4 regions of the Pantoea brenneri genome follow, and region 1 is predicted to be linked to each of the others. Evidence: predicted binding sites of a transcription regulator. Region 1 holds the regulator's gene; each other region holds the start of a gene.
The links. The regulator CRP, encoded in region 1, controls carbon source genes, mostly activating them, when cyclic AMP is high. The targets are predictions, from matches to a motif close to ATGTGANNNNNNTCACAT.
Positions count from the first base shown of each region.

Region 2: a site for CRP is predicted at 3,050-3,067, ahead of cdd (cytidine deaminase). Genes of this name have one in related genera too.
Region 3: a site for CRP is predicted at 5,510-5,527, ahead of aaeR (HTH-type transcriptional activator AaeR). Genes of this name have one in related genera too.
Region 4: a site for CRP is predicted at 3,799-3,816, ahead of adhE (bifunctional acetaldehyde-CoA/alcohol dehydrogenase). Genes of this name have one in related genera too.

Region 1 is NZ_JBCGBG010000005.1:17,884-25,395, reverse strand. It holds gene AABB92_RS17525 (aminodeoxychorismate/anthranilate synthase component II) at 1-37, shown strand, start outside; gene argD (bifunctional acetylornithine/succinyldiaminopimelate transaminase) at 119-1,339, shown strand; gene AABB92_RS17515 (YccS/YhfK family putative transporter) at 1,341-3,416, opposite strand; gene crp (cAMP-activated global transcriptional regulator CRP) at 3,474-4,106, opposite strand; gene AABB92_RS17505 (OsmC family protein) at 4,409-4,813, shown strand; gene AABB92_RS17500 (phosphoribulokinase) at 5,398-6,267, opposite strand; gene AABB92_RS17495 (YheU family protein) at 6,329-6,547, opposite strand; gene AABB92_RS17490 (hydrolase) at 6,552-7,512, opposite strand, start outside.
Region 2 is NZ_JBCGBG010000001.1:454,972-462,483, forward strand. It holds gene sanA (outer membrane permeability protein SanA) at 1-9, opposite strand, end outside; gene AABB92_RS02035 (NAD-dependent malic enzyme) at 144-1,841, opposite strand; gene cdd (cytidine deaminase) at 2,111-3,001, opposite strand; gene AABB92_RS02045 (CidB/LrgB family autolysis modulator) at 3,122-3,814, opposite strand; gene AABB92_RS02050 (CidA/LrgA family protein) at 3,807-4,199, opposite strand; gene metG (methionine--tRNA ligase) at 4,428-6,461, opposite strand; gene apbC (iron-sulfur cluster carrier protein ApbC) at 6,639-7,512, shown strand, end outside.
Region 3 is NZ_JBCGBG010000004.1:25,220-32,731, reverse strand. It holds gene yhcN (peroxide/acid stress response protein YhcN) at 1-264, shown strand; gene AABB92_RS16230 (barstar family protein) at 318-587, opposite strand; gene AABB92_RS16225 (NAD-dependent succinate-semialdehyde dehydrogenase) at 643-2,094, opposite strand; gene aaeB (p-hydroxybenzoic acid efflux pump subunit AaeB) at 2,207-4,159, opposite strand; gene aaeA (p-hydroxybenzoic acid efflux pump subunit AaeA) at 4,169-5,101, opposite strand; gene aaeX (p-hydroxybenzoic acid efflux pump operon protein AaeX) at 5,109-5,312, opposite strand; gene aaeR (HTH-type transcriptional activator AaeR) at 5,545-6,462, shown strand; gene tldD (metalloprotease TldD) at 6,496-7,512, opposite strand, start outside.
Region 4 is NZ_JBCGBG010000001.1:938,943-946,454, reverse strand. It holds gene oppA (oligopeptide ABC transporter substrate-binding protein OppA) at 1-549, opposite strand, end outside; gene AABB92_RS04305 (ABC transporter substrate-binding protein) at 707-2,332, opposite strand; gene AABB92_RS04300 (YchE family NAAT transporter) at 2,917-3,564, opposite strand; gene adhE (bifunctional acetaldehyde-CoA/alcohol dehydrogenase) at 4,023-6,710, shown strand; gene tdk (thymidine kinase) at 6,769-7,389, opposite strand.

The DNA of each region.
Region 1 (7,512 bases):
GGGACACCAGCTGCTGCGCAATTTCCTGTCGCAATAGTTTGCCTTTGAGTGATTTTTTATGCATATTTTGTGATTATTATTTCACAGCAGTACAACAATCATTCAAATGGGGTCACTAATGGCAGCCGAAAAAATTGCGGTCACACGGGAAACGTTCGATAACGTTATTTTGCCTGTTTATGCACCAGCGCAGTTCGTGCCGGTCAAAGGCAAGGGCAGCCGCGTCTGGGATCAGCAGGGCAAAGAATATATCGACTTTTCGGGCGGCATCGCCGTGACTGCGCTCGGCCATTGCCATCCTGGGCTGGTGGAAACGCTGAAAAGCCAGGGCGAAACGCTGTGGCATACCAGTAACGTCTTCACCAACGAACCGGCACTGCGTCTCGCCAGCAAGTTAATCAATGCCACCTTTGCCGAGCGGGTGTTTTTCGCCAACTCCGGTGCAGAAGCGAATGAGGCGGCGTTCAAGCTGGCACGCTATTACGCCTGCAAACGTCACAGCCCGTTCAAAAGTAAGATCATCGCCTTCCACAATGCTTTCCACGGCCGGACGCTGTTTACCGTGACGGTCGGCGGACAGCCAAAATATTCCGATGGCTTTGGCCCTAAACCTGCCGATATCGTCCACGTGCCGTTCAACGATCTGGCCGCGGTTAAGGCGGTTATCGACGATCACACCTGCGCTATCGTGGTCGAACCGATTCAGGGTGAGGGCGGCGTGGTGCCCGCAACCGAAGAGTTTATGCACGGGCTGCGTGAACTGTGCGATCAATACCAGGCACTGCTGGTGCTGGATGAAGTGCAGAGCGGTATGGGACGCAGCGGCAAGCTGTTTGCTTATGAGCACTATGGCGTGCAGCCCGATATTCTGACCTCGGCCAAAGCGCTGGGTGGCGGTTTCCCGGTCAGCGCCATGCTGACTACCCATGAGATCGCCTCCACCATGGCCCCTGGCGTGCACGGCACCACCTACGGCGGCAATCCGCTGGCCTGCGCCATTGCCGAGACCGCGCTGGATATCATCAATACCCCGGCAGTGCTGGAAGGCGTTGGCGTCCGGCGTCAGCAGTTTGTCAGCGCGCTGCAGGCGATTGATGCGAAGTACGATCTGTTCAGTGATATTCGCGGCAAAGGCCTGCTGATTGGCGCGGCGCTGAAGCCTCAGCATGCCGGCAAGGCGCGCGATATCCTCAATGCGGCAGCCGCTGAAGGGGTAATGGTGCTGGTGGCCGGCACGGACGTGATGCGTTTTGCACCTTCGCTGATCATCGAACCCGCCGACATCGAAGAGGGTATGCGCCGCTTCGCCACCGCCGTCGGCAAGGTGATTACCGGCTGATTTAGTTTTTGCGTAACCGTCTGCTCAGCCAGCGGCCATGTTGCGGTCGCTGGCTCCACGCCAGAGATGAAATGGTGTGCATCACGCTCAGATGATCCAGAATGCGGCGTACATGCTGTTCCACCACCGTGACCGGCCCTTCATTAATGTTTTCCAGCTCATCCAGCAGGTTAACCTGCGAACTGGCACCATCATATTCCAGTCGCTGCTGACAACGTTGCAGCGCAATTTCGCAGGACTGCAGATAACGCTCAGCTAACGTGGCGGTCAGCATGGTGTGTTCACGCGCCAGAATCGTCATTGCATTGATGTGCTCAACAATAAACTGGCTGTGGGTGACCCACAGACGCATATCCTTGAGGTACTGAGCGTTAAAAGCCGGTTCCTGCATCGCCTGGTTCAGGGAGTTAAACAGCGCATTGTGAGCCTGATTGACCCGTACCCGCTGATACGCCAGTTTCTCCGGTGACTGTTCCGCCCCCAGCAGCAGCCGTAGCGCATCCTGATAGGTTTCCAGCGCGTCATGGGCGTTTTGCCGCAATAAGCCACTCTGCCACTGCGGCCACAGCCACAACATTCCGCCAAAGGCGATCAGGCAACCCATCAGCGTATCCATCAGGCGCGGCAGCAGGAACTGCGCCCCATTCAGCGACAGCAACTGCAGCGAGTAAACCGCCGTCACCGTAAAGCCGATCATCGACCAGCCGTAAAACTGGCGGGTAAACCGGTAGCTGATAAAGGTGATCACCAGCATGATCAGCAGCACCAGCGACTCCGGCACCGCCAGGCGTAAGGTGGCAGCCGCAATCACCAGGCCGGCAAAGGTGCCCAGTGCCCGGTGCTGGATGCGAACGCGGGTGGCGCTGTAGCCGTTCTGGCTGACGAACATAATGGTCATCAGAATCCAGTACGGTTTAGGGATGTTGAAAAACAGCGCCAGTGCGCTGCCCAGCATCAGCATCACCGCAAAGCGCCCGGCAGTGCGCAGTGCCGACGAACGCCAGGACAGATAGCTGCGCAGCGCCGGCAGAAGCGGCAGACGGCGCTGACGATCGGCCATCAGGTCACGTTGATAGAGCGGTTTTTGGGTGCGCAGCACCCGCGCAATCCGATTGAAGTGGTAGAGACAGAAATTTCCCACCGGATTGTCAGGATGCTGGCGGGCGATTTTTTCCAGCGCGCTGAGCTGCTTCTCCATGCCAAAACGATCCGGCAACTGGTGATAGAGAATGTTATCCGCCAGCACCCGTAAGCGGGCCGAAATAGTCTGGGCGTTCCAGCGGATCACCGCTTCGGCATAGCTCTGCTCCACCAGTTTCTGCACCTCTTCCGGCTGATGCAGGCTGACCGAGATGTGCTCCTGCAGGTCCAGCGCCACCTGAAAGGCGCGGGTCAGCCGCTTATGGCTGTGATCCCGGCTGGCGGAAAGCATGTGCATCTGCTGGTAACAGGTGGTGATCATATCGACCACTTTTTGCTGACGCGCCAGCAGCGGCGGCAGGGCCTTTTCCGGATCGGTCAGCTGAGTCAGCAGGGTATATTTGGCGTCGCAATAGTTGGCCAGCTCACGGTAGATCAGGCTCAGGCTTTCACGCATCGGCTGCTCTTTCCACAGCCAGAACCAGAACCAGTTAAACAGCCCATACCATAGCGTGCCGCCGATATAGAGCAGCGGCGGCACATAGATCGGCATACGGCCAATCAGGCTCAGCGTGAAGATGGCGGCGATCAGGGTGCCGGGCAGCAGACGGCCGTGCAGCGGGCTGATTTCGCCGGTGACCCCCAGCAGCAACGGCAAGGCGAACAGAATCAGCGGCAGCGGAATGGCGTGCTGCGTCAGCCACTGAATCAGAAAGCTGCCGAGCGCAAACAGGCTGCCGCCGACAATCAGGCGTTTGAAGAAGCGTTTATGCGGGGTATCCAGACCGGCGATATTGCAACAGGCGGGAACTAACGAGAACAGCAGACCTTTTTGCAGGTCGCCAGCCAGCCAGCCCAGCGCCACTGGCAGACAGAGCACCAGGGTTTGCCGCAAGGCGTAATTGACTTCAGGATGGTAAATAATTCGACGCCACATCGGCCCAACACAAACAATAACGGCGCGATGTTGCCATCACGCCGTGGGTGACAGGAATTAGCGGGTGCCGTAAACGACGATGGTTTTGCCGTGTGCAGAGATCAGGTTCTGATCTTCCAGCATCTTCAAAATACGGCCCACGGTTTCACGTGAACAACCAACGATTTGGCCAATTTCCTGACGAGTAATTTTAATTTGCATGCCGTCGGGATGCGTCATGGCGTCTGGCTGCTTCGCCAGGTTAAGCAGAGTCTGAGCAATGCGTCCGGTCACATCGAGGAAAGCGAGATTACCCACTTTTTCCGACGTAACCTGCAGGCGACGCGCCATCTGCGACGACAGTCGCATCAGGATATCCGGGTTAACCTGGATCAGCTGACGGAATTTCTTGTAAGAAATCTCCGCCACTTCGCACGCGGTTTTGGCACGTACCCAGGCGCTGCGCTCCTGACCTTCTTCGAACAGGCCAAGCTCGCCAATGAAATCGCCCTGATTCAGGTAAGAAAGAATCATCTCTTTGCCTTCTTCATCTTTGATCAGAACCGCAACGGAACCTTTCACGATGTAGTAAAGCGTTTCAGCTTTTTCACCTTGGTGAATCAGCGTACTTTTGGATGGATACTTGTGAATATGGCAATGGGACAGGAACCATTCGAGTGTAGGGTCTGTTTGCGGTTTGCCGAGAACCATTCGCTATTATCCTCTGTTGTAATCGTGCCCAAAATACAGGGGGCAGTTTCCCTGTCAGGCGATGAAAGCTTCAAGCGTTTCCCTTACAGGAAATTATTCGGGCTGCATTCGGCGCAGTGCGCATCATTCTTCCCGGCTTCGCCATCGGGTGACGAAAAATATTTTCAGCACTGTTTGTAGCACAGCTTTTGCCGACTGTCTTCTGTTGTCTCGCTTCAGCTAACGGCGGATTTCTCTGGATTGCTGTTTACCAGGCGAAAGCGTACTCTGACGGCAAAACCGCATATTCTGGAGCGAAAATCATGCAGGCAAGAGTGAAATGGGTAGAAGGGCTGACATTCCTCGGTGAGTCGTCATCCGGACATCAGGTATTAATGGATGGCAATTCGGGTGATAAAGCGCCCAGCCCAATGGAGATGGTGCTGATGGCGGCGGGCGGATGCAGCGCCATCGACGTCGTTTCAATTCTGCAAAAAGGTCGCAACGATGTGGCTGATTGTGAAGTAAAACTGACCTCAGAACGTCGTGAAGAGGCGCCGCGAATCTTTACGCACATCAACCTGCACTTTATCGTGAGCGGCAAAGCGCTACAGGATAAGGCGGTCTCACGCGCGGTGGATCTTTCTGCTGAAAAATATTGCTCGGTCGCCATCATGCTGGGTAAAGGGGTTACCATCACCCACAGCTATGAAGTGATCGAACTGTAGTAGCCGCAAGGGTCATTGCAGACCTGCTAACTTCACTTCCAGTATCTGATGCAGGTTGCTTTAAGTCTGTGCCTGGGCAGGGAATCCGTTTTGATACTGTGCCTGCGCAGGGAACCGGGTCAGATCGGAAAGTCGTTTAAGCCAATCCCTGGCCGCTCGGCCCGCGCGATTACGCACCTCATCCCTGAGGCGCGCCCGTAGCCGGGCCAACGCTTTGCGTTGTTCAAAAACGCTCCCGGCGTTTTTATCCGGGCGGCGGGACGCTTTCCTCTTCTGACCCGGTTCCCAGCGTGTTGAACTTATCTATTGCTGCCAGATTCTTTCTGCCCAGGGGTTGTCTGTAGCGACCTTCCTGAAACCGGATGCGGTTGTCGAACGTGAAGCGAAGGGAGCATATGCCTGTAGCAAAGCATCGCGGGCCAGGGATGGCCCGTGCTGAGCCTGCCAGGGATAGCGGTTTTGCGTCTTTGCGAAAGGTGTATGCTCCCTGAAGCCTGCCCAGGGATAAGTCTTTAGCCGCAGGAAAGCCAGTTTTACTCTCTTTGTTAAAGACATCTGCTCTCAGAGCGGTTTTTGCTGGCCTCTTATTCTATCCGCTTGCCTTCCACCAGCCGCTTCACCAGCGGACCCATGATCAGCTCCATCGCCAGCCCCATTTTTCCGCCCGGTACCACCAGCGTATTGATATGCGAGATGAACGATCCCTGCAGCATCGCCAGCAGATAAGGGAAGTCGATATCGTCCAGCGCCTGGAAATGGATCACCACGAAGCTCTCATCCAATGACGGAATAGCGCGGGCGGCAAACGGATTTGAGGTATCGACCGTCGGCACTCGCTGGAAGTTAAGATGGGTGCGCGAGAACTGCGGCGTAATGAAGTTGATGTAATCCTCCATTGAGCGCACCACCGAATCCATTACCGCTTCACGCGAATGGCCGCGTTCGCTGGTGTCACGCACCAGCTTCTGAATCCACTCGAGGTTAACAATTGGCACCACGCCCACCAGCAGGTCGACATGCTCCGCTACGTTATGCTGGGCGGTCACCACGCCACCGTGCAGTCCTTCGTAAAACAAAATATCGGTGTTTTGCGGCAGCGGCTGCCACGGCGTAAAGGTGCCCGGCACCTGATTCCACGGTACCGCTTCGTCATAGGTGTGCAGGTATTTACGCGACTGGCCCTGGCCGTTGAGCCCATACTGCCTGAAGCTCTGCTCCAGCAGGCCAAAGTCATTGGCTTCCGGACCGAAATAGCTGACATGACGGCCCAAATCGCGCGCCTTGCGGATTGCCATATCCATTTCAGGCCGGGTGAAACGGTGGAAACTGTCGCCTTCCAGTTCGGCAGCGTGCAGATCGAGCTGCTGAAAGATTTTACGGAACGCGAGACTGGTGGTGGTGGTCCCCGCGCCGCTGGAACCGGTGACGGCGATTATCGGATGGCGTGCTGACATAAAAAAGCTCCCTGTGAAGTCGGGCCATGCGCATTGTTAACATGAATTGCCGCCGGCTGCATCAGCCGCGAAATTCTTTGCGCGGCATAATATTGACCGATTCATGCAGTTCCGACCACACCAGCACCACTTCGCCGGTTTCCAGCTGACGGCGCACGTCAGCCACTTTTTCGCTCAGGCTGCGTTCCTGCTCGCCGTAGTCGGTGCCTTCACGCAGTACGAAAGTTTCAATCAGATTTTCAAGCGTCTCAGGTGAGACCTGTTGCCAGGGAATAATCACAACGTTAGGTATCCAGAAAAGGGGCAATCCACTGGGGTATGCGCTGTTCAAGCCACATTTCGGGCTGGCGCAACGTCCCGCCGACAAAGCCAACGTGACCGCCGTGCGGCGTCAGTTGATAAGTAATAGTGGCAGATAATTGGCTGCTGTGCGGGATCACCTCATCACTCATGAACGGGTCATCTTTGGCATGAATGATCAGCAGCGGCTTATCGACCTGTTTCAGCCAGGGCAGGGCGCTGGCGCGCTGATAATAGTCAGCCGCATCGCTGAAACCGTGGGCGCGGGCGGTGATCGCGTCATCGAAGTCGCGTAGCCGGCGTAGCGCTTTAAGCTGCGTCAGATTCACCGGCAACGTTTCCGGCCAGGCGTGCAGTTTGCGCCGGGCGTTCTTCTTCAGCTGCGCCAGTAAATAGTATTGGTAAAAGCGCGAGAAGCCGCGCTCCAGTTTGACGCTGCACGGCTCCAGCAGCAGCGGCGCGGAGACGATGACGCCCGCGTTAACCGGCGCATCGGATCCCTGCTGACCCAGCAGGCAGCCCAGCATGTTACCGCCGAGCGAAAAACCCACCGCCACGGTCGGTACCCGACCCCAGCGGGTTTGCAGCCAGTGCAGAAAATAGCGTGCATCTTCGGTTTCACCGGAATGATAGATACGGTTCAGCCGGTTAGGTTCGCCGCTGCATCCGCGGAAGTGCATCACCACCGCCAGCCAGCCGCGTGCGCGGCAAATTTCCATCAGCCCGTGGATATAGGGGCTGTGGAAACTGCCTTCCAGTCCGTGAAACAGCACCACCCGGGGTTTGTGCTGTGCCAGATGCGGATCTTCACTCCAGGCGAGATCGACAAAATCGCCATCGGGCAGATCGAGACGCTGCCAGTGAGGATCGAGCTTGATCTGCCGCCGTAGCAGGCGTGGCAGTACCGTTTGCAGATGCGCATTGCGCATGCCGGCTAACGGCGTA
Region 2 (7,512 bases), on a different contig from region 1:
TTTCAGCATGCGCCTGGAGACTCGATGTCAGAAATTTGAGATGGCACAAGGCTACTTGAGCCGCCGCAGCGAAGCAAGTTAGTGCCGGTTGGCTGGTCTCTTTTTGAGCATTGCCGGACCAGAATCGGTCCGGCAGCGCACAATTAGATCGAGGTACGACGATAATGACGGTATTGCGGCAGCCAGAAGTTGTTGGCAATCGCCTGCGACAGCACATCTTCGGAGGTGACGACGGCGACACCCGCCAGCTGCGCCGCTTTGCCGACTTCCATGGCGATGATTTTCGACACGCCCTGGATATCTTTGATTTCCGGCAGTACCGGACCTTCACCATCATTCACCAGCGGCGAGCAGTCGGCCAGCGCCCGGCTGGCGGTCATCAGCATGGTGTCGGTGACGCGGCTGGCACCTGACGCGATAACACCCAGACCAATTCCCGGAAAGATGTAGGAGTTGTTGCACTGGGCGATCGGGTAGGTTTTACCGTTCCAGCTGACCGGCGAGAACGGACTGCCGGTAGCCACCAGCGCTGCACCGTCGGTCCAGGCAATGATATCGGCTGGCGTGGCTTCAACGCGTGACGTCGGGTTCGACAGCGGCATCACAATCGGGCGTTTGCAGTGTTTGTGCATCTCGCGGATGATCTCTTCGGTGAACAGCCCTGGCTGACCCGATACCCCAATCAGAATATCCGGATGGGCGTTGCGCACCACGTCGAGCAGCGAAATCGCGTCACTGGTGACATCCCAGTGCTGAAGGTTTTCGCTCTTCTGCACCAGTCTGCTCTGGAAGTCGAGCAGGTTAGGCAGCTTGTCGGTCAGCAGACCAAAGCGATCCACCATCATCACCCGGCTGCGCGCTTCTTCATCGCTCAGGCCTTCCGATTTCATCTGGGCAATAATCTGTTCGGCGATGCCACAGCCGGCGGAACCGGCACCGAGGAATACCACCTTCTGTTCGCACAGGCGGCTACCGGCTGCGCGGCTGGCGGCGATCAGCGTACCCACGGTAACCGCGGCGGTACCCTGAATGTCGTCGTTAAAGCAGCAGACTTCATCGCGGTAGCGGTTTAGCAACGGCATGGCGTTCTTCTGGGCGAAGTCTTCGAACTGCAACAGCACTTTCGGCCAGCGACGTTTAACCGCCTGAATAAAGTCATTAACGAAAGCGTCGTACTCTTCGCCGGTAATACGCGGATGACGCCAGCCCATGTAGAGCGGATCGTTCAGCAGCTGCTGATTATTGGTACCGACATCCAGCACCACCGGCAGGGTATAAGCCGGACTGATACCGCCACAGGCGGTGTAGAGCGACAGCTTACCGATCGGGATGCCCATGCCGCCGATGCCCTGGTCACCCAGACCCAGGATGCGCTCGCCATCGGTGACGACAATGACCTTCACGTTCTGTTTGGTGGCGTTCTGCAGCATATCTTCGATGCGGTCGCGGTTCGGGTAAGAGATAAACACCCCGCGTGCCCGGCGATAGATTTCAGAGAAGTGTTCACAGGCGGCGCCGACGGTTGGGGTGTAAATGATCGGCATCATCTCTTCGAGATGGTTGTCCAGCAGGCGATAAAACAGCGTTTCGTTGGTGTCCTGGATGTTACGCAGGTAGACGTGCTTATCGTTATTGTTTTTGAAGTCCTGGAACTGACGCCAGGCACGCTGCGCCTGTTCTTCAATCGACTCTACCGCTTCCGGCAGCAGACCATTGAGATTAAATTCGTTACGTTCTTCGATGCTAAAGGCACTGCCTTTGTTGAGGAGGGGGAATTCCAGCAAAATCGGGCCAGCGTAAGGGATGTAGAGCGGACGTTTACTTTCGTAGTCGAGTTCCATGCAGTGATGCTCCGGTTGCAGTGTTGTCTGGCGTCACGCCGGAAAGGTAGCGCCAGTTTACTTACCCGTTATAGCTCAGGCTGCAGGAGCAGTGCAGCGGCAGGTCTCCGCTGCGAATCATTCACGTACTTGCTGCCATCCTGCAACCCGAATTATTCAGAGTAATTTGTCATGACGTGAATTCTGGCGCCAGATCCTATGAAATTTCCCGCAGAAGTACAGCATTTGTTCATAAAAGGTCACAAAACTGTGGCCTTTCTGACAGTGGGTTATCCTTTGTGCAATCTCACCGACAGCAGCTCACTGCAACCAACAGTCTGTAAGGTTGCCTGCGTGGCGGCAAACTGGCTGAGCGTGGCATTTTCTACTTCTGCCAGCACCGCTCTTTTTATCTGACCACTGTGCCCGCCCTGCATATTCAGTAGCACCAGCGCGGCCTGAAGCGGCGGAAAGCTGGGGTTAAACGCGGCATTCTCAGCATAGCGACCGGTCACAATGGTGCCGGACTCGGTTTCCAGCGCTACGCCGCTGTGTGACTGGCTGTACGGCGCGTGGCTGGCATTGGCGGCGGCCACGGCGGCCTGCACCAGCGCATCTCCCTCAGCGCTGTAACCGTGGTCGACCGCATCCATCAGCAGGGTTGTGATGTCGAGATCGCGCGGGCCAAAGGAGTCTGGCAGATAATCGGCCAGGGTACTGATGGCGCGCTGCGGCAGCGAAATACGAATCCCGGTACCGCTGTTGAGTTCATTCATAAACTGACGGCAATGGCCGCACGGGGTGTAGTTAACCGTGATGGTTTCCAGCCGGCGTTCGCCGCGCAGCCAGGCGTGGGTAATCGCGCTCTGCTCAGCGTGCACCGTCTGTTGCAGTGGGGTGCCGACAAATTCCATGTTGGCGCCGAAGTACCAGTTACCACTGGTGCCGCGGGCGATCGCCCCGACGTTAAAGTGCGACACCGTGGCCACCGCACAGGCTGCTGCCAGCGGCAGCAGCGCCAGCGCCAGCGCATCGGCGTCCATCTGAGTCTGTTGCTGCAGCGATGCGATCTGGTCGGCGCGCAGCACTGCCTGAAAGTCAGGCGCGTCCAGCAGCGGAGCCAGCGCGGTTTGCAGAGTTGACGGCAACGCCTCGAAGGCGGAGAGGAAACGTGAATGCATGAGAGCCTCATTAAATTCAGCAGGACGATATGCCAGTCACCGGTTTATATGTGATCCCCGTCGCTCTGACAATGCAACCTGTGTTGCATGTTTCAACTTTGCGAGATCTATCGCAAAGTTTTAGCCAAACCAGTGCAGCAGTAGCGGAAAAATAAACGGTGCCAGCAAAGAAGTAATGATGCCGCAAATCACCAGCGCCAGTGAACTGAACGCCCCTTCCTGATAATCGACTTCAGCCGCCCGGGCGGTTCCGAGGGCATGGGAGGCGTTACCGATGGCCAGACCGCGCGCCGCTTTCGATTTGACGCCCAGCAGGTTCAGCAGCATATGCCCAAACACCGCCCCCAGCACGCCGGCGATCAGTACACAGATGGCGCTGATCGCCGGGATGCCGTGCAGCGATCCGGAGACCGCCATTGCGATGGGCGTGGTGACTGATTTGGGAATAATGGTGGCGGCAATTTCCGGCGTGGCGCCCAGCCATAGGGCGATAGCGGTGCCCGATATCATGGCGGTCAGGCTCCCGATAAAGCAGACCCCAATGATCGACTTCCAGCGGGCGCGAATCTGATGCATCTGCTCGTACAGCGGCAGCGCCAGGGCGACCACCGCCGGTTGCAGCAGCTGGTTAAGAATCTGACTGCCGGCAAAGTAGCGCGAGTAGGGCAACTGCAGCAGCAGCAGGATCGGGATGATAATCGCCATCGCCACCAGCAGTGGATTGAGCAGCGAGATTTTCAGGGTCAGCGCCAGCTTGCGCGCCAGAAAGAACGCCGCCAGGGTCAGCGGCAGAGACCACCAGATATCACTCATCGTTTGGCTCCCGGAGCGGACGACGGCTGTGCAACTGGTGGGCGCTGACGCCGACCACCGCCAGCACCACAAAGGTACTGACGACGCAGGAGATGACGATCGGACCAAACTGGGCGCTGAGAATATCGGTATGGCTCATGACGCCGACGCTAATTGGCACAAACAGCAGCGCCATATAGCGGATGATCAGATGGCAGCCCGGTTTCACCCAGTTGACCGGCAGGATTTGCGACGCCAGCAGGGCAAACAGAATCAGCATCCCGAGAATACTGCCAGGAATAGTGATCGGCAGCAGCGAGGCGATGCCGTTGCCACTGTATAAGCAGAGATAAATGATGATAAAGGCACGAAGGTAGCGCCCGCAGACAGACAGCACGGTGAGCATGACAGGCTCCTGTTTTCACTGTTGTTCATCATACGCATTAACCGCTTAGCGTGCTAGCGATCACATAAAAGCCCGACAGACCGATGCCCGGATCAGCAGGTTTAGCGGGATATCAGCAAAGCAGGGGGAAGCGGCGCGGGGGAAAACGTGACGGCTGAAATCGCAGAGATAAAGCAGAATCTCCCCTTACACCGGCAACCTGGCGTAAGGGGAGTGAAGCGTGAGGGATTATTTAACCGGCATGCCCGGTACCGCACCGCTGTCTACCGACAGTACAAACAGATCTTTACCGCCCGGTCCCGCCGACAGCACCATCCCTTCGGAGATGCCAAAGCGCATTTTACGCGGCGCCAGGTTAGCAACGATGATGGTCATCTTGCCGACCAGCACGGACGGATCGGGATAGGCCGCACGAATGCCGGAGAAGATCTGACGCTTCTCGCCACCCAGGTCGAGTTGCAGACGCAACAGCTTGTCTGAGCCATCGACCAGCTCCGCCTGCTCAATCAGCGCTACCCGCATATCGACTTTGGCGAAATCGTCGATGGTGATGGTGTCACCAACCGGCGCATCCGCCAGCGGACCGCTAACCGCCGGGGCGCTGGCCGCTGCGGCATCCTCTTTCGACGCCTCAATCAGGCCTTCGACCTTCGCCATTTCAATCCGGCTGTAGAGCGCTTTAAACGGCGCAACCTGATGATCCAGCAGCGGCTGTGGAATCGCATCCCAGCTCAGTTCGCAGTTAAGGAAGCCTTCTGCGCGCGCGCTCAGCGACGGCAGCACCGGCTTCAGCCAGGTCATCAGCACGCGGAACAGGTTAATCCCCATTGAGCAGATTGCCTGCAGATCGGCGTCACGGCCTTCCTGCTTCGCGACTACCCACGGTGCCTGCTCATCAACGTAGCGGTTTGCCAGGTCGGCCAGCGCCATAATTTCACGGATTGCGCGGCTGTATTCGCGGCTCGCCCAGGCTTCACCGATCTTCTCTGACGCATCAACAAAGGTCTGATAGAGCGCCGGATCGGCCAGTTCAGCCGCCAGCTTGCCGTCAAAGCGTTTGGTGATAAAGCCGGCGTTACGTGATGCCAGGTTAACCACTTTATTGACGATGTCAGCGTTGACGCGCTGAACGAAATCTTCCAGGTTCAGGTCGATGTCGTCGATGCGCGAAGAGAGTTTTGCCGCGTAATAGTAACGCAGGCTGTCAGCGTCCAGATGCTGCAGCCAGGTGCTGGCTTTAATAAAGGTGCCGCGTGATTTCGACATCTTGGCACCATTGACCGTCACATAACCGTGGACAAACAGGTTGTTCGGTTTGCGGAAGTCGCTGCCTTCCAGCATCGCCGGCCAGAACAGGCTGTGGAAGTAGACGATATCTTTACCGATAAAGTGATACAGCTCGGTGGTGGAATCTTTACGCCAGAATTCGTCGAAGTCGATATCGCCACGCTTGTCGCACAGGTTCTTGAACGAGCCCATATAGCCAATAGGCGCATCCAGCCAGACGTAAAAATATTTGCCTGGCGCATCCGGGATTTCAAAACCGAAATAGGGCGCGTCACGTGAGATATCCCACTGCTGCAGGCCTGATTCGAACCACTCCTGCATCTTGTTAGCGACCTGATCCTGCAACGCACCGGAACGGGTCCAGGCCTGCAGCATGGCGCTGAACGATGGCAGATCAAAGAAGAAGTGTTCCGAGTCGCGCAGCACTGGCGTCGCACCGGAGACCACCGACTTCGGATCAATCAGTTCGGTCGGGCTGTACGTCGCGCCGCAGACTTCACAGTTATCACCGTACTGATCGGCAGACTTACATTTCGGGCAGGTGCCTTTAACAAAACGGTCCGGCAGGAACATCCCTTTTTCCGGATCGTAAAGCTGAGAAATGGTGCGGTTCTTAATAAAACCGTTCTCTTTCAGGCGACCGTAAATCAGCGCCGACAGCTGGCGGTTCTCATCACCGTGGGTCGAGTGATAGTTGTCATAGCTGACGTTGAAACCGGCAAAATCGGCTTCATGCTCTTGTTTCATTTCAGCAATCATCTGCTCTGGCGCAATGCCCAGCTGCTGTGCTTTCAGCATAATCGGCGTGCCGTGCGCGTCATCAGCGCAGATGAAGTAAACCTGATTGCCACGCATTCGCTGGTAACGCACCCAAATGTCTGCCTGGATATGCTCGAGCATATGGCCGAGATGGATTGATCCGTTCGCGTAAGGCAGCGCGCAGGTTACCAGAATTTTTTTAGCGACTTGAGTCATAGTTTGCGTAGCTTTCTGTTGATTGAAAAAACGGGCTTAGATGGTAACCGAAGGCTCCGCTGGCGTAAACACAAGGGATTCGCCACCGGCAGTCGCCGCGAAACAGTGGCCATCTGATATCATTGAAAATACATCGCTGAAGCACAGCGTAAGAACAGCATAAAAAAGGAGTGGGGGATGACAGTACAATCCCGGGAACCGCATACGCCTGAAGCCCTGCGCGCCATCGTGGTCGGCGTACTGAGAGGCTTTGAGCATCCGACGCTGCAACAGAATCTCACTGCGCTGAAAGCGTTGCATCACGTGGCACAGCTGGACGGTAAGCTGCATATCGAACTGATCATGCCGTTCGCCTGGGCCAGCGCCTTTGAAGAACTGAAAGCGCAGACCAGCGCCGAGCTGCTGCGCCTGACCGGCACGCGCGCGATTGACTGGCGTTTAAGCCATGATATCGCCACCCTGAAGCGGGTGAAAAACCAGCCTGGCGTTAACGGCGTGAAAAATATTATCGCCGTCAGCTCCGGTAAAGGCGGCGTGGGCAAATCCAGTACCGCCGTCAATATGGCGCTGGCGCTGGCCGCAGAGGGCGCGCGCGTCGGCATCCTCGACGCCGATATCTATGGCCCGTCGGTGCCCAACATGCTGGGCACCGAACATGAACGTCCTACCTCGCCCGATGGGACCCATATGGCACCGATTATGGCGCACGGGCTGGCCACTAACTCGATTGGCTATCTGGTGACTGACGATAACGCCATGGTGTGGCGCGGGCCGATGGCCAGTAAAGCGCTGATGCAATTGCTGAACGAGACGATGTGGCCGGAGCTGGATTATCTGGTGCTGGATATGCCGCCGGGCACCGGCGATATCCAGCTGACGCTGGCGCAGAATGTTCCGGTGACCGGCGCGCTGGTGGTCACCACGCCGCAGGATATTGCGCTGATCGACGCCCGCAAAGGCATCGTGATGTTTGAAAAAGTCAGCGTGCCGGTGCTGGGCGTAGTCGAGAACATGAGCCTGCACATCTGCAGCCAGTGCGGCTTCCACGAAC
Region 3 (7,512 bases), on a different contig from region 1:
ATGAAAATCAAAACAACCATCGCTACAGTCAGCCTGCTTTCCGTTATGGCGTTCGGCGCATCTGCCGCACAGCTGGTAACCGGCGAGCAAGCGCAGAATCTGCAGCCTGCGGGCACCGTAACCATCAGCGGTACAGCGGGTGCCCCCATGGATTATCGCGCTGAGCTGTCTCAGAAAGCCGATGAACAGGGTGCCAGCGCCTATAAAGTGATTGAAGCGCGCACCGGTGATAACTATCACTTCACCGCTCAGCTGTATAAGTAATTCCTCGTCAGATTTATGACGAACCCTTTGGCCCCGCTCGCCGGGGCCCTTTTTCATCTGACGTTAAAATGCAGCTGGCCTTCCAGCTCCTCTTCCGCTTCATCAAATAGCAGAATCAGCGCGCCATAACGTCGTCGCTGCCCTTTCCCCAGGTTCACAAACTCAATTTCCAGCGGCATCGGCAATGATTCGCCAGTGACCACATCCCATAATCCATCCAGGTCGCAGATCCGCCGCTCCTCCAGCGCAAAGCGCTCGCTGAACTGGCGAAAGAAGTGGGCCTGATCGACGATCTCATTGAAATCAAAACGCTCGGTTTTCATGCTGACGGCTCCCATCCTCCGTCTGCGGGCGACCCGCGCCGCCCGTTCATATCCGCTAGCCCAAACCGCCCAGGTGCAGCGCTTTGACCTCCAGATACTCTTCCATGCCCAGCACTGAACCTTCGCGGCCCAGGCCAGACTCTTTCACGCCACCAAACGGCGCCAGTTCGGTCGATACGGCACATTCATTAATGCCGATCATGCCGCTTTCCAGCGCGGCAGAGACGCGGAATACCCGCTGCAGATTCTGGGTGTAGAAGTAGGCCGCCAGACCGAATGGCGTGTCGTTGGCACGGCGGATCACCTCATCTTCTTCATCAAAACGGAAGCAGGCGGCGACCGGGCCAAAGGTCTCTTCCTGCGCCAGCTGCATCTCTTCGTGCGCCTCGGTAATTACCGTCGGTTGCCAGAAGTTGCCGCCCAGCGCGTGGCGTTCACCGCCTGCCAGCAGTTTACCGCCTTTGGCGACCGCGTCCTGCACGTGCTGCTCCACTTTTTCCAGCGCAGAGGCTTCAATCAGCGGCCCGACGATCACCCCTTCGTCCATGCCATTGCCGACTTTCAGCTTGTTCACTTCCTCTGCCAGCTGGCGGGTAAAACGGTCATAGATGGCGTTATGAATGTAGAAGCGGTTAACGCTGACGCAGACCTGGCCAGCATTTCGGAATTTGTTAGCGATGGCGCCCTGCACCGCCGCATCAATGTCCGCATCCTCGAACACGATATAAGGCGCGTTGCCCCCCAGCTCCATTGAAACCTTTTTCATGGTTTCTGCGGCATTGCGCATCAGTAGCTTGCCGACCGCTGTCGAACCAGTGAACGAGATTTTACGCACGGCTTTACTGGCCATGATGGCGTCGCTGATAGCATGCGTATCACCTGCCACCGCGTTGAGCACCCCATCCGGCACGCCCGCCTGTTTCGCCAGCGCCAGCAGTGCGAAGGCCGAGAGCGGCGTATTATTCGCCGGTTTGATGATGCCGGTACAACCCGCTGCCAGCGCCGGACCCAGCTTGCGGGTCAGCATCGCCATCGGGAAATTCCACGGCGTGATAGCGGCGACGACGCCAATCGGTTCACGCGTTGCCAGGATACGGGAACCCGGTTTGGCTGGTGGGATAATTTCCCCGTTGGCGCGTTTTGCCTGTTCAGCAAACCACTGGATAAAGCTGGCGGCATACTCGACTTCGCCTTCCGCCTCTTTCAGCGGCTTGCCCTGCTCGGCAGTCATCAGCTGGCCCAGCCAGCGTTTGTTCTCAATCATCAGCTGATACCAGCGATAAAGGATCTCAGCGCGCGCTTTGGCCGTCCGGGCACGCCAGCCGGGGAATGCCCGTTCGGCGGCAGCAATCGCCTGTTCGGTTTCTGCTTTGCCCGCTTTAGCGACCTGCGCGATCACCTCGCCGGTGGCGGGATTGGTGACGTCAAAAGTGGTGGAGGTGCGATGCCATTGACCATCGGCTAAATAGCCAGTCTGGAATAGTTCGCTTGATTGCAGTGATGTCATTGATTCGCTCCTGTCATTTTATCCTTCCGTCCGAAGAGTATAGTTGGCAAAAGCGACAGGTTTTGTGACGGGATGGCATTGAGCAGGCCGCTGCGGCGGGCAGCGGCCGGTTTCAGATTTGGATGAGGGTGTTCTGATACTTGTTCAGCATGGTCGCCAGCCGTTTTACCGGTTCGGTGACGCTAATCGGCGCGTCGTAATGCACCAGTTTTTCCTGATATACCTCCAGCTCCTGCAGCAGACGCTCGAAATAGTGGCGGCGCTTGTCGTCACTGCTGGCGGAGATCACCCGATCGGCGGTGTAGCGCAGTTGCCGGTGGTAGGCTGACAAATCATCATTCACCGGTATTTCCGCATTGCGTAACCGCTGATGTCCAATAATCAGCGTCAGCGCGATACGGTATTTGTCGATATCGCCGGGGAACAGATTCAGCAGCAGAAACAGTTGCTGATAGAGCGCCGGCAGATGGTTTTCACGGCGGCGCGCCTGATTGGTGGTCATCGCCGACACCGCAGCATACATAAAGCGGTTAAGCAGTTTGCGGCCGGTACGCGCTTTAGATTTATCGCGGATCAGCAGGATCACCATCATTGCCACGAAGCAGCCAATCACCTGGCCGAGCACATTATCGAGGAAGACGTTAAATTCGAACTTCATCGGATTATCCAGCACCAGCACGTTGATGGTACCGATTAACGCACCCAGGGTGCCAAGCTGCCGTCGCTGAATGAAGATCCCGCCAACAAAGCCCAGCAGGCCGATAGCGATACAGAGCAGCAGCGCGCTCTGCTGAGTATTGGGCAGCACATAGATGAAGTAGAGTGCACCGAGCGGCACCGCCACCGTCATGCCGTAGAGGAAATCTTTCGCCATCATCAGCGGATTCGGCATGCGCATCGCCAGCGCGGTAATCACTGCCAGCATCACCATGCAGCCGCTGCCGGAAGTCCAGCCGGTGTATAACCAGAACAGCGATCCCAGCGCGGTAGCCACAAAGGTGCGGATGCCGTTGATCATCGCATGATGGGTCTCAGCCGATCGCGCCTGAATCAGCACCTCGCGCTGCAGGATTTCCTCCTCCAGCGGGGTGATACGGCTGTTACTTTTAATGCCGTTACGCAGCAACAGGTATTCTGTCGCCGCACCGACCCAGCTCACCAGCGTAACCGGCGTGGTTTTGCCGCTGGCGCCAATCACCCGCCGCATTACTTTCATCCGCTTATGAACCTCGTCAGCCGTTGTGGCCTCTTTTTCAATCAGCAAACGGTACTGCGGTGGAATGTAGTCAGGTCGTGAGTTCTGGATCAGAAAGGTTTCTGCCGCCTGAGTAATCAGGGTCAGAGAGAGGGTGTTGAGCATCTGTAAGCGACGGTTGCTGTTCTGCCAGCGCGAAGATTCCATCATCAGCTGGCTGCGCATGCTGTTTAACGCCGTGGTACGCCGTACCAGCGCGCTCCAGGCTTTATCGACTTCCTCTTTATCGCCGTGCGCCACGCACAGTTGCAGCAGCTGATAATGCGCCACCAGCAGGGAATCCACTTCAGCGTCGATCACTTTTTTAATCGAGCGCGGCGAGAAGATCATATCCGCCAGAATGGCGCACAGAATCCCGAGCACGATCTCACTGCAACGCTCTACCGCGTACTGCGGTGCCAGCGTCAGGCCACCGCTGGCGTCGGCGGTGACCACGATAATCAGCGCGGTGTAGCCCGCCAGCCCCAGCGCGTAGGAGTTTTCAACTTTGATCAGCGAAGAGAGCCAGACGCAAAGCCCGGCCCAGATGCAGCAGAGCAGCAGCATCACCACCGGCGCGCGCACCGTGGCAATCATGATGGTCAGCGCGGCGATACAGCCGATGAAGGTCCCGATAATACGCAGAATGCCGCGATAACGCAGTGCGCCTGAATAGGGATCACCACCGGCTGCGAAGGCGGTACCGCCGGCCACAATGCCCGCGGTCATCACCGCCCAGCGGGGCGTTTCAAGATTAAGGTGAAAGCCAATCATCAGCGCTGCAAGCAGCGCGAAGGTCAGCTTCACCGGGAAACGCAAAAACTCGATCATATCGCCCTCTTAACCAAACTCACGCAGGCGATTGAACAGTCGGGTCATTGGCGAAACCTGCTCCGGCTGGCGATCGGCCTGACCGGTGATGACCACCGTTGCCGTCGTGCCTGCCGGGAAGCGGTTGCCTGGCTGTTGATCAAGACGAATACGTACCGGCACACGCTGCGCCAGACGGACCCACTCCAGATTAGAATCGATGGTTGCCATGCCTTTGCTGTCGACCGAGCTGCTGCTGTTGGTGACGCCGGCAGCCACGCTGTCTACCGTACCGCGCAGCACTACATTACTGCCAAGCGGCGTCACTTCAGCGCGGAAGCCGCGTTCAACGCCGTGCAGTTTGGTCTCTTCCAGGTAGGCCAGCACGTAGAAGGAGTGCTGCTGAACCAGCGCCACCGCCACCGAGCCGCGGGTGATGAACTCCCCTTCGTAGACATTCAGGTTCGTCACCCAGCCATCGGACGGCGCTTTCACGGTGGTGCGTTCCAGATCGATCTTCGCCAGATCGCGGGTCGCCACCGATTTCGCCAGCTGATGTTCGCTGGTTTGCAGATCGTTGTTAGCCTGGTCGATCGCTTCGCGTGACATGGCCGAGGTGCCCAGCTGGTTACGACGTCCCGCTTCACGGCGTTTCTCGCTGACCAGCGCCTGGTAATATTCGACATCAGCCTGTGCCTGATCCAGCGCTTTCTGGTAGCGCGGCCGATCGACCACAAACAGGGTATCGCCCTTCTTCACCAGCTGGTTGTCGTGAACCGGGACGTCGGTAATCAGACCGGTGACATCGGGTGAGATGGCGACGACATCGGCAGCGAATTTTGCGTCACGGGTCCAGGGTGATTCGGTATAAAACACCCAGGCACGGAAAATAATCACCACAGCAATGATGACCAGCAGGATCGTAATCGCGTAACGCGCGATTTTTCTTATGAGTGCTTTCACTTAAACCTCAGACAAATAAACGGGATACAAGGTAAAACACACAGCAGTAAAGTGCTGTATTAAAAAGTGCCGGATGCCAGACAAGATCATAAATACCGCTCGGCGTCAGCACGCGTTTCACTAACCAGAACAGCATTAGCGAGATAATTAATTCGATGAAAACGGGCGGAAAAGAGAGCCCAAACATGACAAATACCGGAAGCACACTCATCAGAAATCCTTAGTTCGACCTTGCCGGAAGACTCCTTTGCCTCGTCAGATGCCGCAGGAAAACCCACTGGCTGCTCTATCCGAACCCCAGCTGGCTTAATAATAGCGTATCATCGAAGGGCATCAGGCAATGAAGAATCACCGGGAGATACCCCGGCGCGCTTATAGTAACGCGCCTGACTATAAGTTTTCTACAGAATGTGATCTAAATCACTTTTAAGCCAGAGTAAATAATGGAACGACTGAAGGGCATGTCCATTTTCGCCAAAGTGGTTGAACTGGGTTCATTTACCGCTGCCGCGCGCCAGCTTCATCTGAGCGTCTCTTCTATCAGCCAGATAGTGGCAAAACTGGAAGATGAGCTGCAGGTTAAACTGCTTAATCGCAGTACCCGCAGCATCGGCCTGACCGAAGCGGGTAAAATTTATTATCAGGGCTGTCGTCGCATGCTGGCCGAAGCCACTCAGGTGCACGAGCAGCTTTATGCCTTTAACAACACGCCGATTGGCGTGCTGCGTATTGGCAGCTCCTCGACCATGGCGCAGAACGTGCTGGCCGGCATGACCAGCGATATGCTGCGTGAGTATCCGGGACTGAGCGTTAATCTGGTCACCGGCATTCCGGCCCCGGACCTGATCGCCGATGGACTGGATCTGGTGATTCGGGTCGGAGCGTTAAAAGATTCCAGCCTGTTTTCGCGGCGCCTTGGGGCAATGCCGATGGTGGTGTGCGCAGCTAAGAGTTATCTGGCGCAGCACGGCACGCCGGAAAAACCGGGGGATATCGATAATTTTGCCTGGCTGGAATACAGCGTACGTCCCGATAATAACTTTGAGCTGATTGCGCCTGAAGGTCTGGTGACGCGACTGGCGCCGCAGGGACGGTTTGTCACCAATGATTCCCTGACCCTGATTCGCTGGCTGAAGGCGGGTAACGGCATCGCTTATGTGCCGATGATGTGGGTTATTGATGAGATCAACGCCGGTGAGATCGATATTCTGTTTCCGCAGTATCAATCCGAGCCCCGTCCGGTCTATGCGCTCTATACCGAAAAGGATAAGTTGCCGCTTAAGGTGCAGGTCTGTATCGACTATCTGACCGGCTATTTCCAGCAGGTGGCGGAACAGTATCAACAGCAGCGTAAAAGCTAACAACCCGCCTGCCGGCGGGTTGTTAACAGACTATCAGGCGGTGCCGCCAATCGTCAGTTTATCCAGCTTCAGAGTGGGCTGACCGACGCCAACCGGCACGCTCTGGCCTTCCTTGCCGCAAACGCCAACGCCTTTATCCAGCGCCAGATCATTACCCACCATTGAGATTTGCTGCATCGCTTCAATGCCGGAACCAATCAGCGTCGCCCCTTTCACCGGTTTGGTGATTTTGCCCTTTTCAATCAGATACGCTTCTGAGGTTGAGAAGACAAACTTGCCTGAGGTGATGTCCACCTGGCCGCCACCAAAGTTGGGCGCATACAGACCATATTCAACGCTTTCGATGATCTCCTGCGGCGTCGACTTACCGGCCAGCATGTAGGTGTTGGTCATGCGCGGCATCGGCAGGTGGGCGTAAGATTCACGACGACCGTTACCGGTAGGACTGACGCCCATCAGGCGCGCATTGAGTTTATCCTGCATGTAGCCTTTGAGTACGCCGTTCTCAATCAGCATGTTGTACTGACCCGGAACGCCTTCATCATCGACCGCCAGTGAACCGCGCAGTCCTTCAATGGTACCGTCATCAACCACGGTACAGAGTTCTGACGCCACCAGCTGGCCCATCTTGCCGCTGAATACCGAGGTGCCACGACGGTTGAAGTCGCCTTCCAGTCCGTGTCCGACGGCTTCATGCAGCAGGACACCCGGCCAGCCTGCGCCCAGCACCACCGGCAAGGTACCGGCAGGTGCCGCCACAGCAGAGAGGTTAACCAGCGCCATCCGCACCGCTTCACGCGCCCAGGCATCAGCCCGCACATCGCCATTTTCATCGGCGAGGAAAAATTCATAACCGGTACGTGCACCGCCGCCGCTTGAGCCGCGTTCACGTTTACCCTGATCTTCAACCTGCACACTGATCGAGAGACGTACCAGCGGACGAACATCGGCTGCCAGCGTGCCATCCGTCGCGGCGACCAGCACCTGCTCGTACACACCGCTCAGGCTGGCGTTGACCTCCTGCACCCGCGGGTCGGCAGCGCGGGCCAC
Region 4 (7,512 bases), on a different contig from region 1:
GAAATAAGGAACCGGCTCGCTCAGCGTCACTTCCAGCGTATGGTCATCAATCGCCTTCACGCCCAGATCGCTGGTCGGTCTTTTGCCCGCGATGATCTCATCAACATTCAGGATATGGCCATACTGCGGATAGCTGGCGTAAGGTGAAGCGGTTTTCGGATCCACCAGACGCTGCCAGCTGTAGACGAAGTCCTGTGCGGTGACCGGCTCGCCGTTCGACCATTTGGCATTCTTACGTAAGTGGAAAGTCCACACTTTGAAATCTTTGTTTTCGTAACTTTCCGCTACGCCCGGCACCGGGTGGCCATTGCTGTCACTGACCAGCAGACCTTCGTAGAGATCGCGCGCCACGTTATCTTCCGGCACGCCTTCAATTTTGTGCGGATCGAGCGACTGTACTTCATCGCCATTACCGCGTACCAGTTCCTGTTTTGCTGCCAGCTCAACGCCAGCTGGCACTGTAGCCGCCAGAACTGCATTCCCTGCCAGGGCACTGACTGCAGCAAACACGCCCGCTGCAATCAGGCTTTTCTTCGTGATGTTGTTCATTATTACACTCCAGTTTTATTATCGTCGCCGGGGCGATTGACTGCCCCGGCGTCCCCCGTCTCGGGATCCCCGGCTGGTTAACCTGAGGATAGTGACCACATACTGTGGTCTGCACGGACGCGCGCTCCCCGACTGTCTCGCCAGGTAAGCGCGCGGCTCAGTGTTGTTTGATGAAATAGTATTTCAGGTCTGTCATGTCCTGCGGGTCTTTGCCCGTAAAGCCGCCAACCCAGGGCTTCACCAGGCGCACACTCACGCGGTAGTAAACTGGCACAATTGGTGAGTCTTTGTCGAGTTGTGTTTCAGCCTGCTGATAGAGGCTGGCGCGTTGTGCTTCACTGCTGGCGGTCAGGGTCTCCGACATCAGGCGATCAAACGTCGGGCTGCGGTAAAAGGCGGTATTGATTGAGGCGTTACCGATCAGCATGTTGAGAAAGGTCGACGGCTCGTTGTAATCCGCGCACCAGGTGGCGCGAACCACGTCATACTGCGCCTGATGACGGGTCTCCAGCAGAGTTTTCCACTCCTGATTCTGTAACGTCACCTTCGCGCCAAGGTTTTTCTGCCACATTGAGGCAGCAGCGATCGCCTGGCGTTTATTCTGATCGGAGGTGTTGTAGAGCAGCGTGAAGGTCAGCGGATGGCTGTCATCAAACCCGGCCTCTGCCAGTAACTTTTTCGCCGCCTGATTGCGCTGCGCCTGTGTCTGTCTGAACCACGCCGGTGGGGTTAAATTGATCCCGGCGGTAAACGGTGGCGTCAGGCTGTAGGCCGGAATCTGACCCTGCCCCATGATCTTGTTAGCAATGACTTCACGGTCGAGGGTCATCTTGATCGCAGCACGAACGCGCGCATCGGTAAATGGCGGCTTTTTATTATTAATTTCATAATAGAAAGTGCAAAGCAGCGGACTGACTTTGACCTGCTCGCCCAACTCCTGACGCAGTTTGCCGAACATTTCTGGCGGGATTGCGCTGTTGGTAATGTCCGTACCGCCGCTGCGATAGCGATTAATATCGCTGTTTTCCGAGGCGATCGGCAGGAAAGTGCCCTGCTCAATCACCGTATGGCTGTTATCCCAGTAGTGTGGATTGCGCTGCAGTACGATTTTTTCATTGACCACCCAGTCGCTCAGCGTATACGCGCCGTTGCCCACATAGTGACCCGGCCGGGTCCAGGCCTCGCCCCACTGCTTGATCGCCGGGGCATAGACCGGCTTCATCGCGGTATGCGCCAGCATGGCGACCAGATAAGGCACCGGTTCACTCAGGGTAATTTGCAGATGATGGGCATCCAGCGCCTTCACACCGAGCTGATCGGGTGACATTTTACCGGCCAGAATGGCATCAATGTTGGCGAAATGCGCCGCCTGCAGATAGCTGGAATAAGGAGAAGCCGTCGTGGGATCGGCCAGTCGACGCCAGCTATAGACGAAATCATCGGCGGTTACCGGTTCGCCGTTGCTCCATTTTGCGTCATTCCGCAGGGTAAAGGTCCACTGAGTCCCTTGCTGGTTTTGCCAGCTCTCCGCCACGCCAGGCACCACCCTGCCGCTGTTATCGGTGTTAACCAGCCCATCAAGCAGATTAAGAATAATATTCGATTCTGGCACGCCTTCGACTTTATGTGGGTCGAGCGACGCCACCTCTGAGCCGTTATTAATAACAATTTGCTGCTGCGGCGCCAGCGTCGTCCCGGCTGGCACCGTGGCACCATAGGCCGGTGAAAAAGCGATTAACAGACATAACGCAATTTTACACCGTTGTTGCTGCAAGTTTTTCATCCCAGTCATGCGAAAGCGCCAACCTTTTATTAAGTATCCCGATAGGCTTAAGCAAAAAGCGTTCTCACTTTGGGCTGTCGGAGAAAAAATTTTACGTTGCGCCAAAAATTATCAGAAGCAGCGGAAGGGTGCCAAAGCAAAATAGCTAAAATGTTAACTAATTCTCTTTTATCATGAGAAGTCAGGCAGCGGAAGTGTTAATTTTTGTCCTGAAAATATCTTATCGATATGAAAAATAGAGATTTTAGATAAAAACAGACTTTCTGCAGCTCTGCCGAAGGGATAAAAACGCTTTTTTGGCAATTATACCGGGGATACGCCATCAGACGCGATGAATGCGCGCCGGCTGGGAGCAGAGGCGCGATTTGTCAGGCTAAGCGAGAATTAGAAAGCAGATTATCATGTGAAAATTGTGACATTGCTGCGGCCAACAAGCGGCAAATTCCGGCCAGCAGTAATGAAAGTGATAATCTGCTGAATCTATTAAGCGGGATGAATAATTGCATGTTTATGGTGCAGGTTTTTCGGGCTTTGCACCATAATGATTCACGACTTCGCTTCGACCCCTGAATTAAGTGGGGAATTTAATTGAGTAAACCGGGGAAAATAGATTTCATTCCGGTCACCACGAACTCAATGCCCAGCGCCATCAGCAACAGCCCCATAATACGGGTGATCACGTTAATACCGGTCTGGCCTAACACCCGCACCATTAAAGGTGCAGCCCGAAACAACAGCCAGCAGCAGAAGGCAAAAAGCGCAATCGCCAGGCTGAATCCCAGCAGATTGACCCAGCTGTGATAGCGCGTGCTCCAGACAATGGTCGAACTGATGGCACCGGGTCCGGCCATCAGCGGCAGTGCCAGCGGTACCACCCCGACACTTTCACGAATCGCGGTCTCTGATTTTTCCTGTTTGTTCTGCTTATCTTCGCCCAGCTTACCGCTGATCATCGACATGGCGATGGTCACTACCAGAATTCCCCCGGCAATGCGGAAGGAGTCGATAGAGATACCGAAAATATGCAGAATCGCATCACCGAGAAACAGTGAGGTCCACAGAATGATGGCGACCGCGAGGTTGGCCGTCAGGTTGGTTTTATTACGCTCAGCAGCCCCCTGATAGCGGGTCATGCTGATAAACACCGGAATAATGCCTACCGGATTGACCAGCGCAAAAAGCCCGACAAAAAATTTTATATAACCTGATAAATCTAACAGCGCAGGGTTCACGACAGACTCCGTACCACAGGGGAGGAAAACGCGCCTAATGTAAGGGAAAAAGCGCCCTGACGCCAGATGCGCGGACAGCTATTTATTCTGCCGATCAGCGCCCGATTTAGCGCATTTCGCCAGACATTAAAATGCAGCTGGTTTTAGCCGCTATGAGCCTGGCCTTAAGAGGCGTAAGCGGTTTCGACAAGCGGGTGCCGAAAAGTGCGGCTGAAAGGAGTCAGCTTGCGTTCAAATTGATCTGTATCAAAATTGCCCTACCTCAAACCAGGTAATCTTTTCGCAACGGAAGTATTAGCAGCATCAGGGTACATAACGCTGATGCCAGAACAGACTAGTTTAGTAAACATTTGAAAATCCGGGCGTTCTGGCCCAATCCAACGCGCCAGCCAGGCGGGACTATACTCAGGACGCAGGATTGTTTACTAAAAAAGTTTAACTTCCTTCAGGAGAACACCATGGCCGTTACTAATGTCGCTGAACTTAATGCACTGGTCGAACGTGTAAAAAAAGCCCAGCGTGAATACGCCAACTTTTCCCAACAACAGGTTGACGCTATTTTCCGTGCTGCCGCGCTTGCCGCCGCAGATGCCCGAATTCCTCTCGCTAAGATGGCCGTTGCTGAATCCGGCATGGGCATCGTCGAAGATAAAGTGATCAAAAATCATTTTGCTTCTGAATATATCTACAACGCTTACAAAGATGAAAAGACCTGCGGTGTGCTGGCAACCGACGACACCTTCGGTACTATCACTATCGCTGAACCGATTGGCCTGATTTGCGGCATCGTGCCGACCACCAACCCAACCTCTACCGCCATCTTCAAAGCTCTGATCAGTCTTAAAACCCGTAACGGAATTATCTTCTCTCCACACCCACGTGCTAAAGACGCCACCAACAAAGCGGCAGATATCGTGCTGCAGGCAGCGATTGCAGCCGGTGCGCCGAAAGATATTATCGGCTGGATTGACGCGCCTTCGGTTGAGCTGTCTAACCAGTTAATGCATCACCCTGACATCAACCTGATTCTGGCAACCGGCGGACCAGGCATGGTGAAAGCCGCTTACAGCTCAGGTAAACCTGCTATCGGTGTGGGTGCCGGTAATACGCCGGTAGTGATTGATGAAACGGCTGACGTTAAACGCGCCGTAGCGTCTATCCTGATGTCAAAAACCTTCGATAACGGCGTGATTTGTGCCTCTGAGCAGTCAGTGATTGTGGTGGATTCTGCTTATGACGCAGTGCGCGAACGCTTTGCCAGCCATGGCGGTTATATGCTGCAGGGCGCTGAGCTGAACGCGGTACAGAATATCATTCTGAAAAATGGTGGCCTGAATGCGGCGATTGTTGGTCAGCCAGCGTTTAAAATTGCTGAGATGGCGGGCATCACCGTTCCTCCGAGCACCAAAATTCTGATTGGTGAAGTGCAGCTGGTGGATGAGTCTGAGCCGTTCGCTCACGAAAAACTCTCCCCGACTCTCGCGATGTATCGGGCAAAAGATTTCCAGGATGCCGTCGATAAAGCGGAAAAACTGGTGGCGATGGGCGGTATCGGACACACCTCCTGCCTGTATACCGACCAGGATAACCAGACCGAGCGCGTTCACTACTTCGGCGACAAAATGAAAACCGCGCGTATTCTGATCAATACCCCGGCTTCACAGGGCGGTATCGGTGACCTCTACAACTTTAAACTGGCGCCTTCTCTGACGCTGGGTTGTGGTTCATGGGGGGGTAACTCCATCTCTGAAAACGTTGGCCCGAAACACCTGATCAATACCAAAACTGTCGCCAAGCGAGCTGAAAATATGTTGTGGCATAAACTTCCTAAATCCATCTACTTCCGTCGCGGTTCTCTGCCAATTGCACTGGAAGAAGTGGCTTCGGATGGCGCCAAACGTGCGTTCATCGTCACTGACCGCTTCCTGTTTAACAACGGTTATGCTGACCAGGTGACCCGCGTGCTGAAAGCACACGGCGTTGAAACAGAGGTGTTCTTTGAAGTTGAAGCTGACCCTACGCTGAGCATCGTGCGTAAAGGCGCTGAGCAGATGAACAGCTTCAAACCTGACGTGATTATCGCCCTCGGCGGTGGTTCACCGATGGATGCCGCGAAAATCATGTGGGTGATGTACGAACATCCTGAAACCCATTTTGAAGAGCTGGCGTTACGCTTTATGGATATCCGTAAACGTATCTACAAATTCCCGAAAATGGGCGTCAAAGCTCGCATGGTGGCAATCACCACCACTTCCGGTACCGGTTCAGAAGTGACGCCGTTTGCGGTGGTTACTGACGATGCCACCGGCCAGAAATACCCACTGGCAGACTATGCGTTAACCCCGGATATGGCGATTGTCGATGCTAACCTGGTGATGGATATGCCGCGCTCCCTGTGCGCCTTTGGCGGCCTGGATGCGGTGACCCATGCGCTGGAAGCTTATGTGTCAGTGCTGGCTAACGAATACTCTGACGGTCAGGCGCTGCAGGCACTTAAACTGCTGAAAGAGAACCTGCCAGCCAGCTACGCGGAAGGTGCGAAAAATCCGGTGGCGCGTGAACGCGTGCACAATGCGGCAACCATCGCCGGTATCGCCTTTGCCAACGCCTTCCTTGGGGTTTGTCACTCAATGGCGCACAAACTGGGTTCGGAATTCCATATCCCACACGGCCTGGCTAACTCACTGTTAATCGCCAACGTCATTCGTTATAACGCGAACGACAACCCGACTAAACAGACCGCGTTCAGCCAGTATGACCGTCCACAGGCACGTCGTCGCTACGCAGAAGTCGCAGACCACTTAGGCCTGACGGCGCCGGGCGACCGCACCGCGCAGAAAATTGAAAAACTGCTGGCGTGGCTGGAAGAGATTAAAACTCAACTGGGTATCCCAACCTCTATCCGCGAAGCGGGTGTGGCAGAAGCTGACTTCCTGGCGAAAGTCGATAAGCTGGCAGATGATGCATTTGATGACCAGTGTACCGGCGCTAACCCACGTTATCCGCTGATTGCTGAGCTGAAACAAATCATGCTGGACACCTACTATGGCCGCGAATTTGTTGAACCCTTCTCCAGCGTCGCTGAAGCCGTGGCTGAACAACCGGTAAAAGGTGTTAAGGTCGAGAAGAAAGCGAAAAACGTCTAATCGGCTGACAAACAAAAAACCCGCCTCGGCGGGTTTTTTTATTTCTGTTACAGCACTGTCAGTTCAGCGGCGTTTGCGCGCCGTAAATCGCCTGCAGCGATCCCTGCTCTATTGCCTGCTTGTAATGCTTGCGGCACACGGAGATATAGCGTTCATTGCCACCGATCACCACCTGCTCACCTTCACTGAACGGTTTTCCCTCGCTGTCGAGACGCAGCACCATACTGGCTTTGCGGCCACAGTGGCAGATGGTCTTCAGCTCTACCAGCTTGTCAGCCCACGCCAGCAGATACTGACTGCCGGTAAACAGCTCACCACGGAAGTCGGTTCTCAGGCCATAGCAAAGCACCGGGATATCAAGATTGTCCACCACGTCTGACAGGGCCTTCACCTGCTCACGGGTCAGGAACTGACTCTCATCGACCAGCACGCAGTGAATCGGCTGAGCCGCGTGCTCTGCGGCGATATCGCGGTAAAGCGCAGTCTCAGCGTTATACAGTAAGGCGGGCGAAGAGAGGCCAATACGCGAGCTGACGGTGCCTGCGCCAAAGCGATCGTCAATTTCAGCGGTGTAGACCAGGGTTCGCATTCCCCGTTCCTGGTAGTTATAGGAGGACTGCAGTAAGGCGGTGGATTTACCCGCATTCATCGCAGAGTAGTAAAAATAGAGTTGGGCCATAGCAGCGGGTTCTTCATCAGGACTTAACGGAATGGCGCGCATATTAGCACAAAGCGCTGCTAAAACTGAGCGGGTAGCCGCGGAATAATGATCGCCATGGGCCGCTCTGGGTGAGCTAAAATT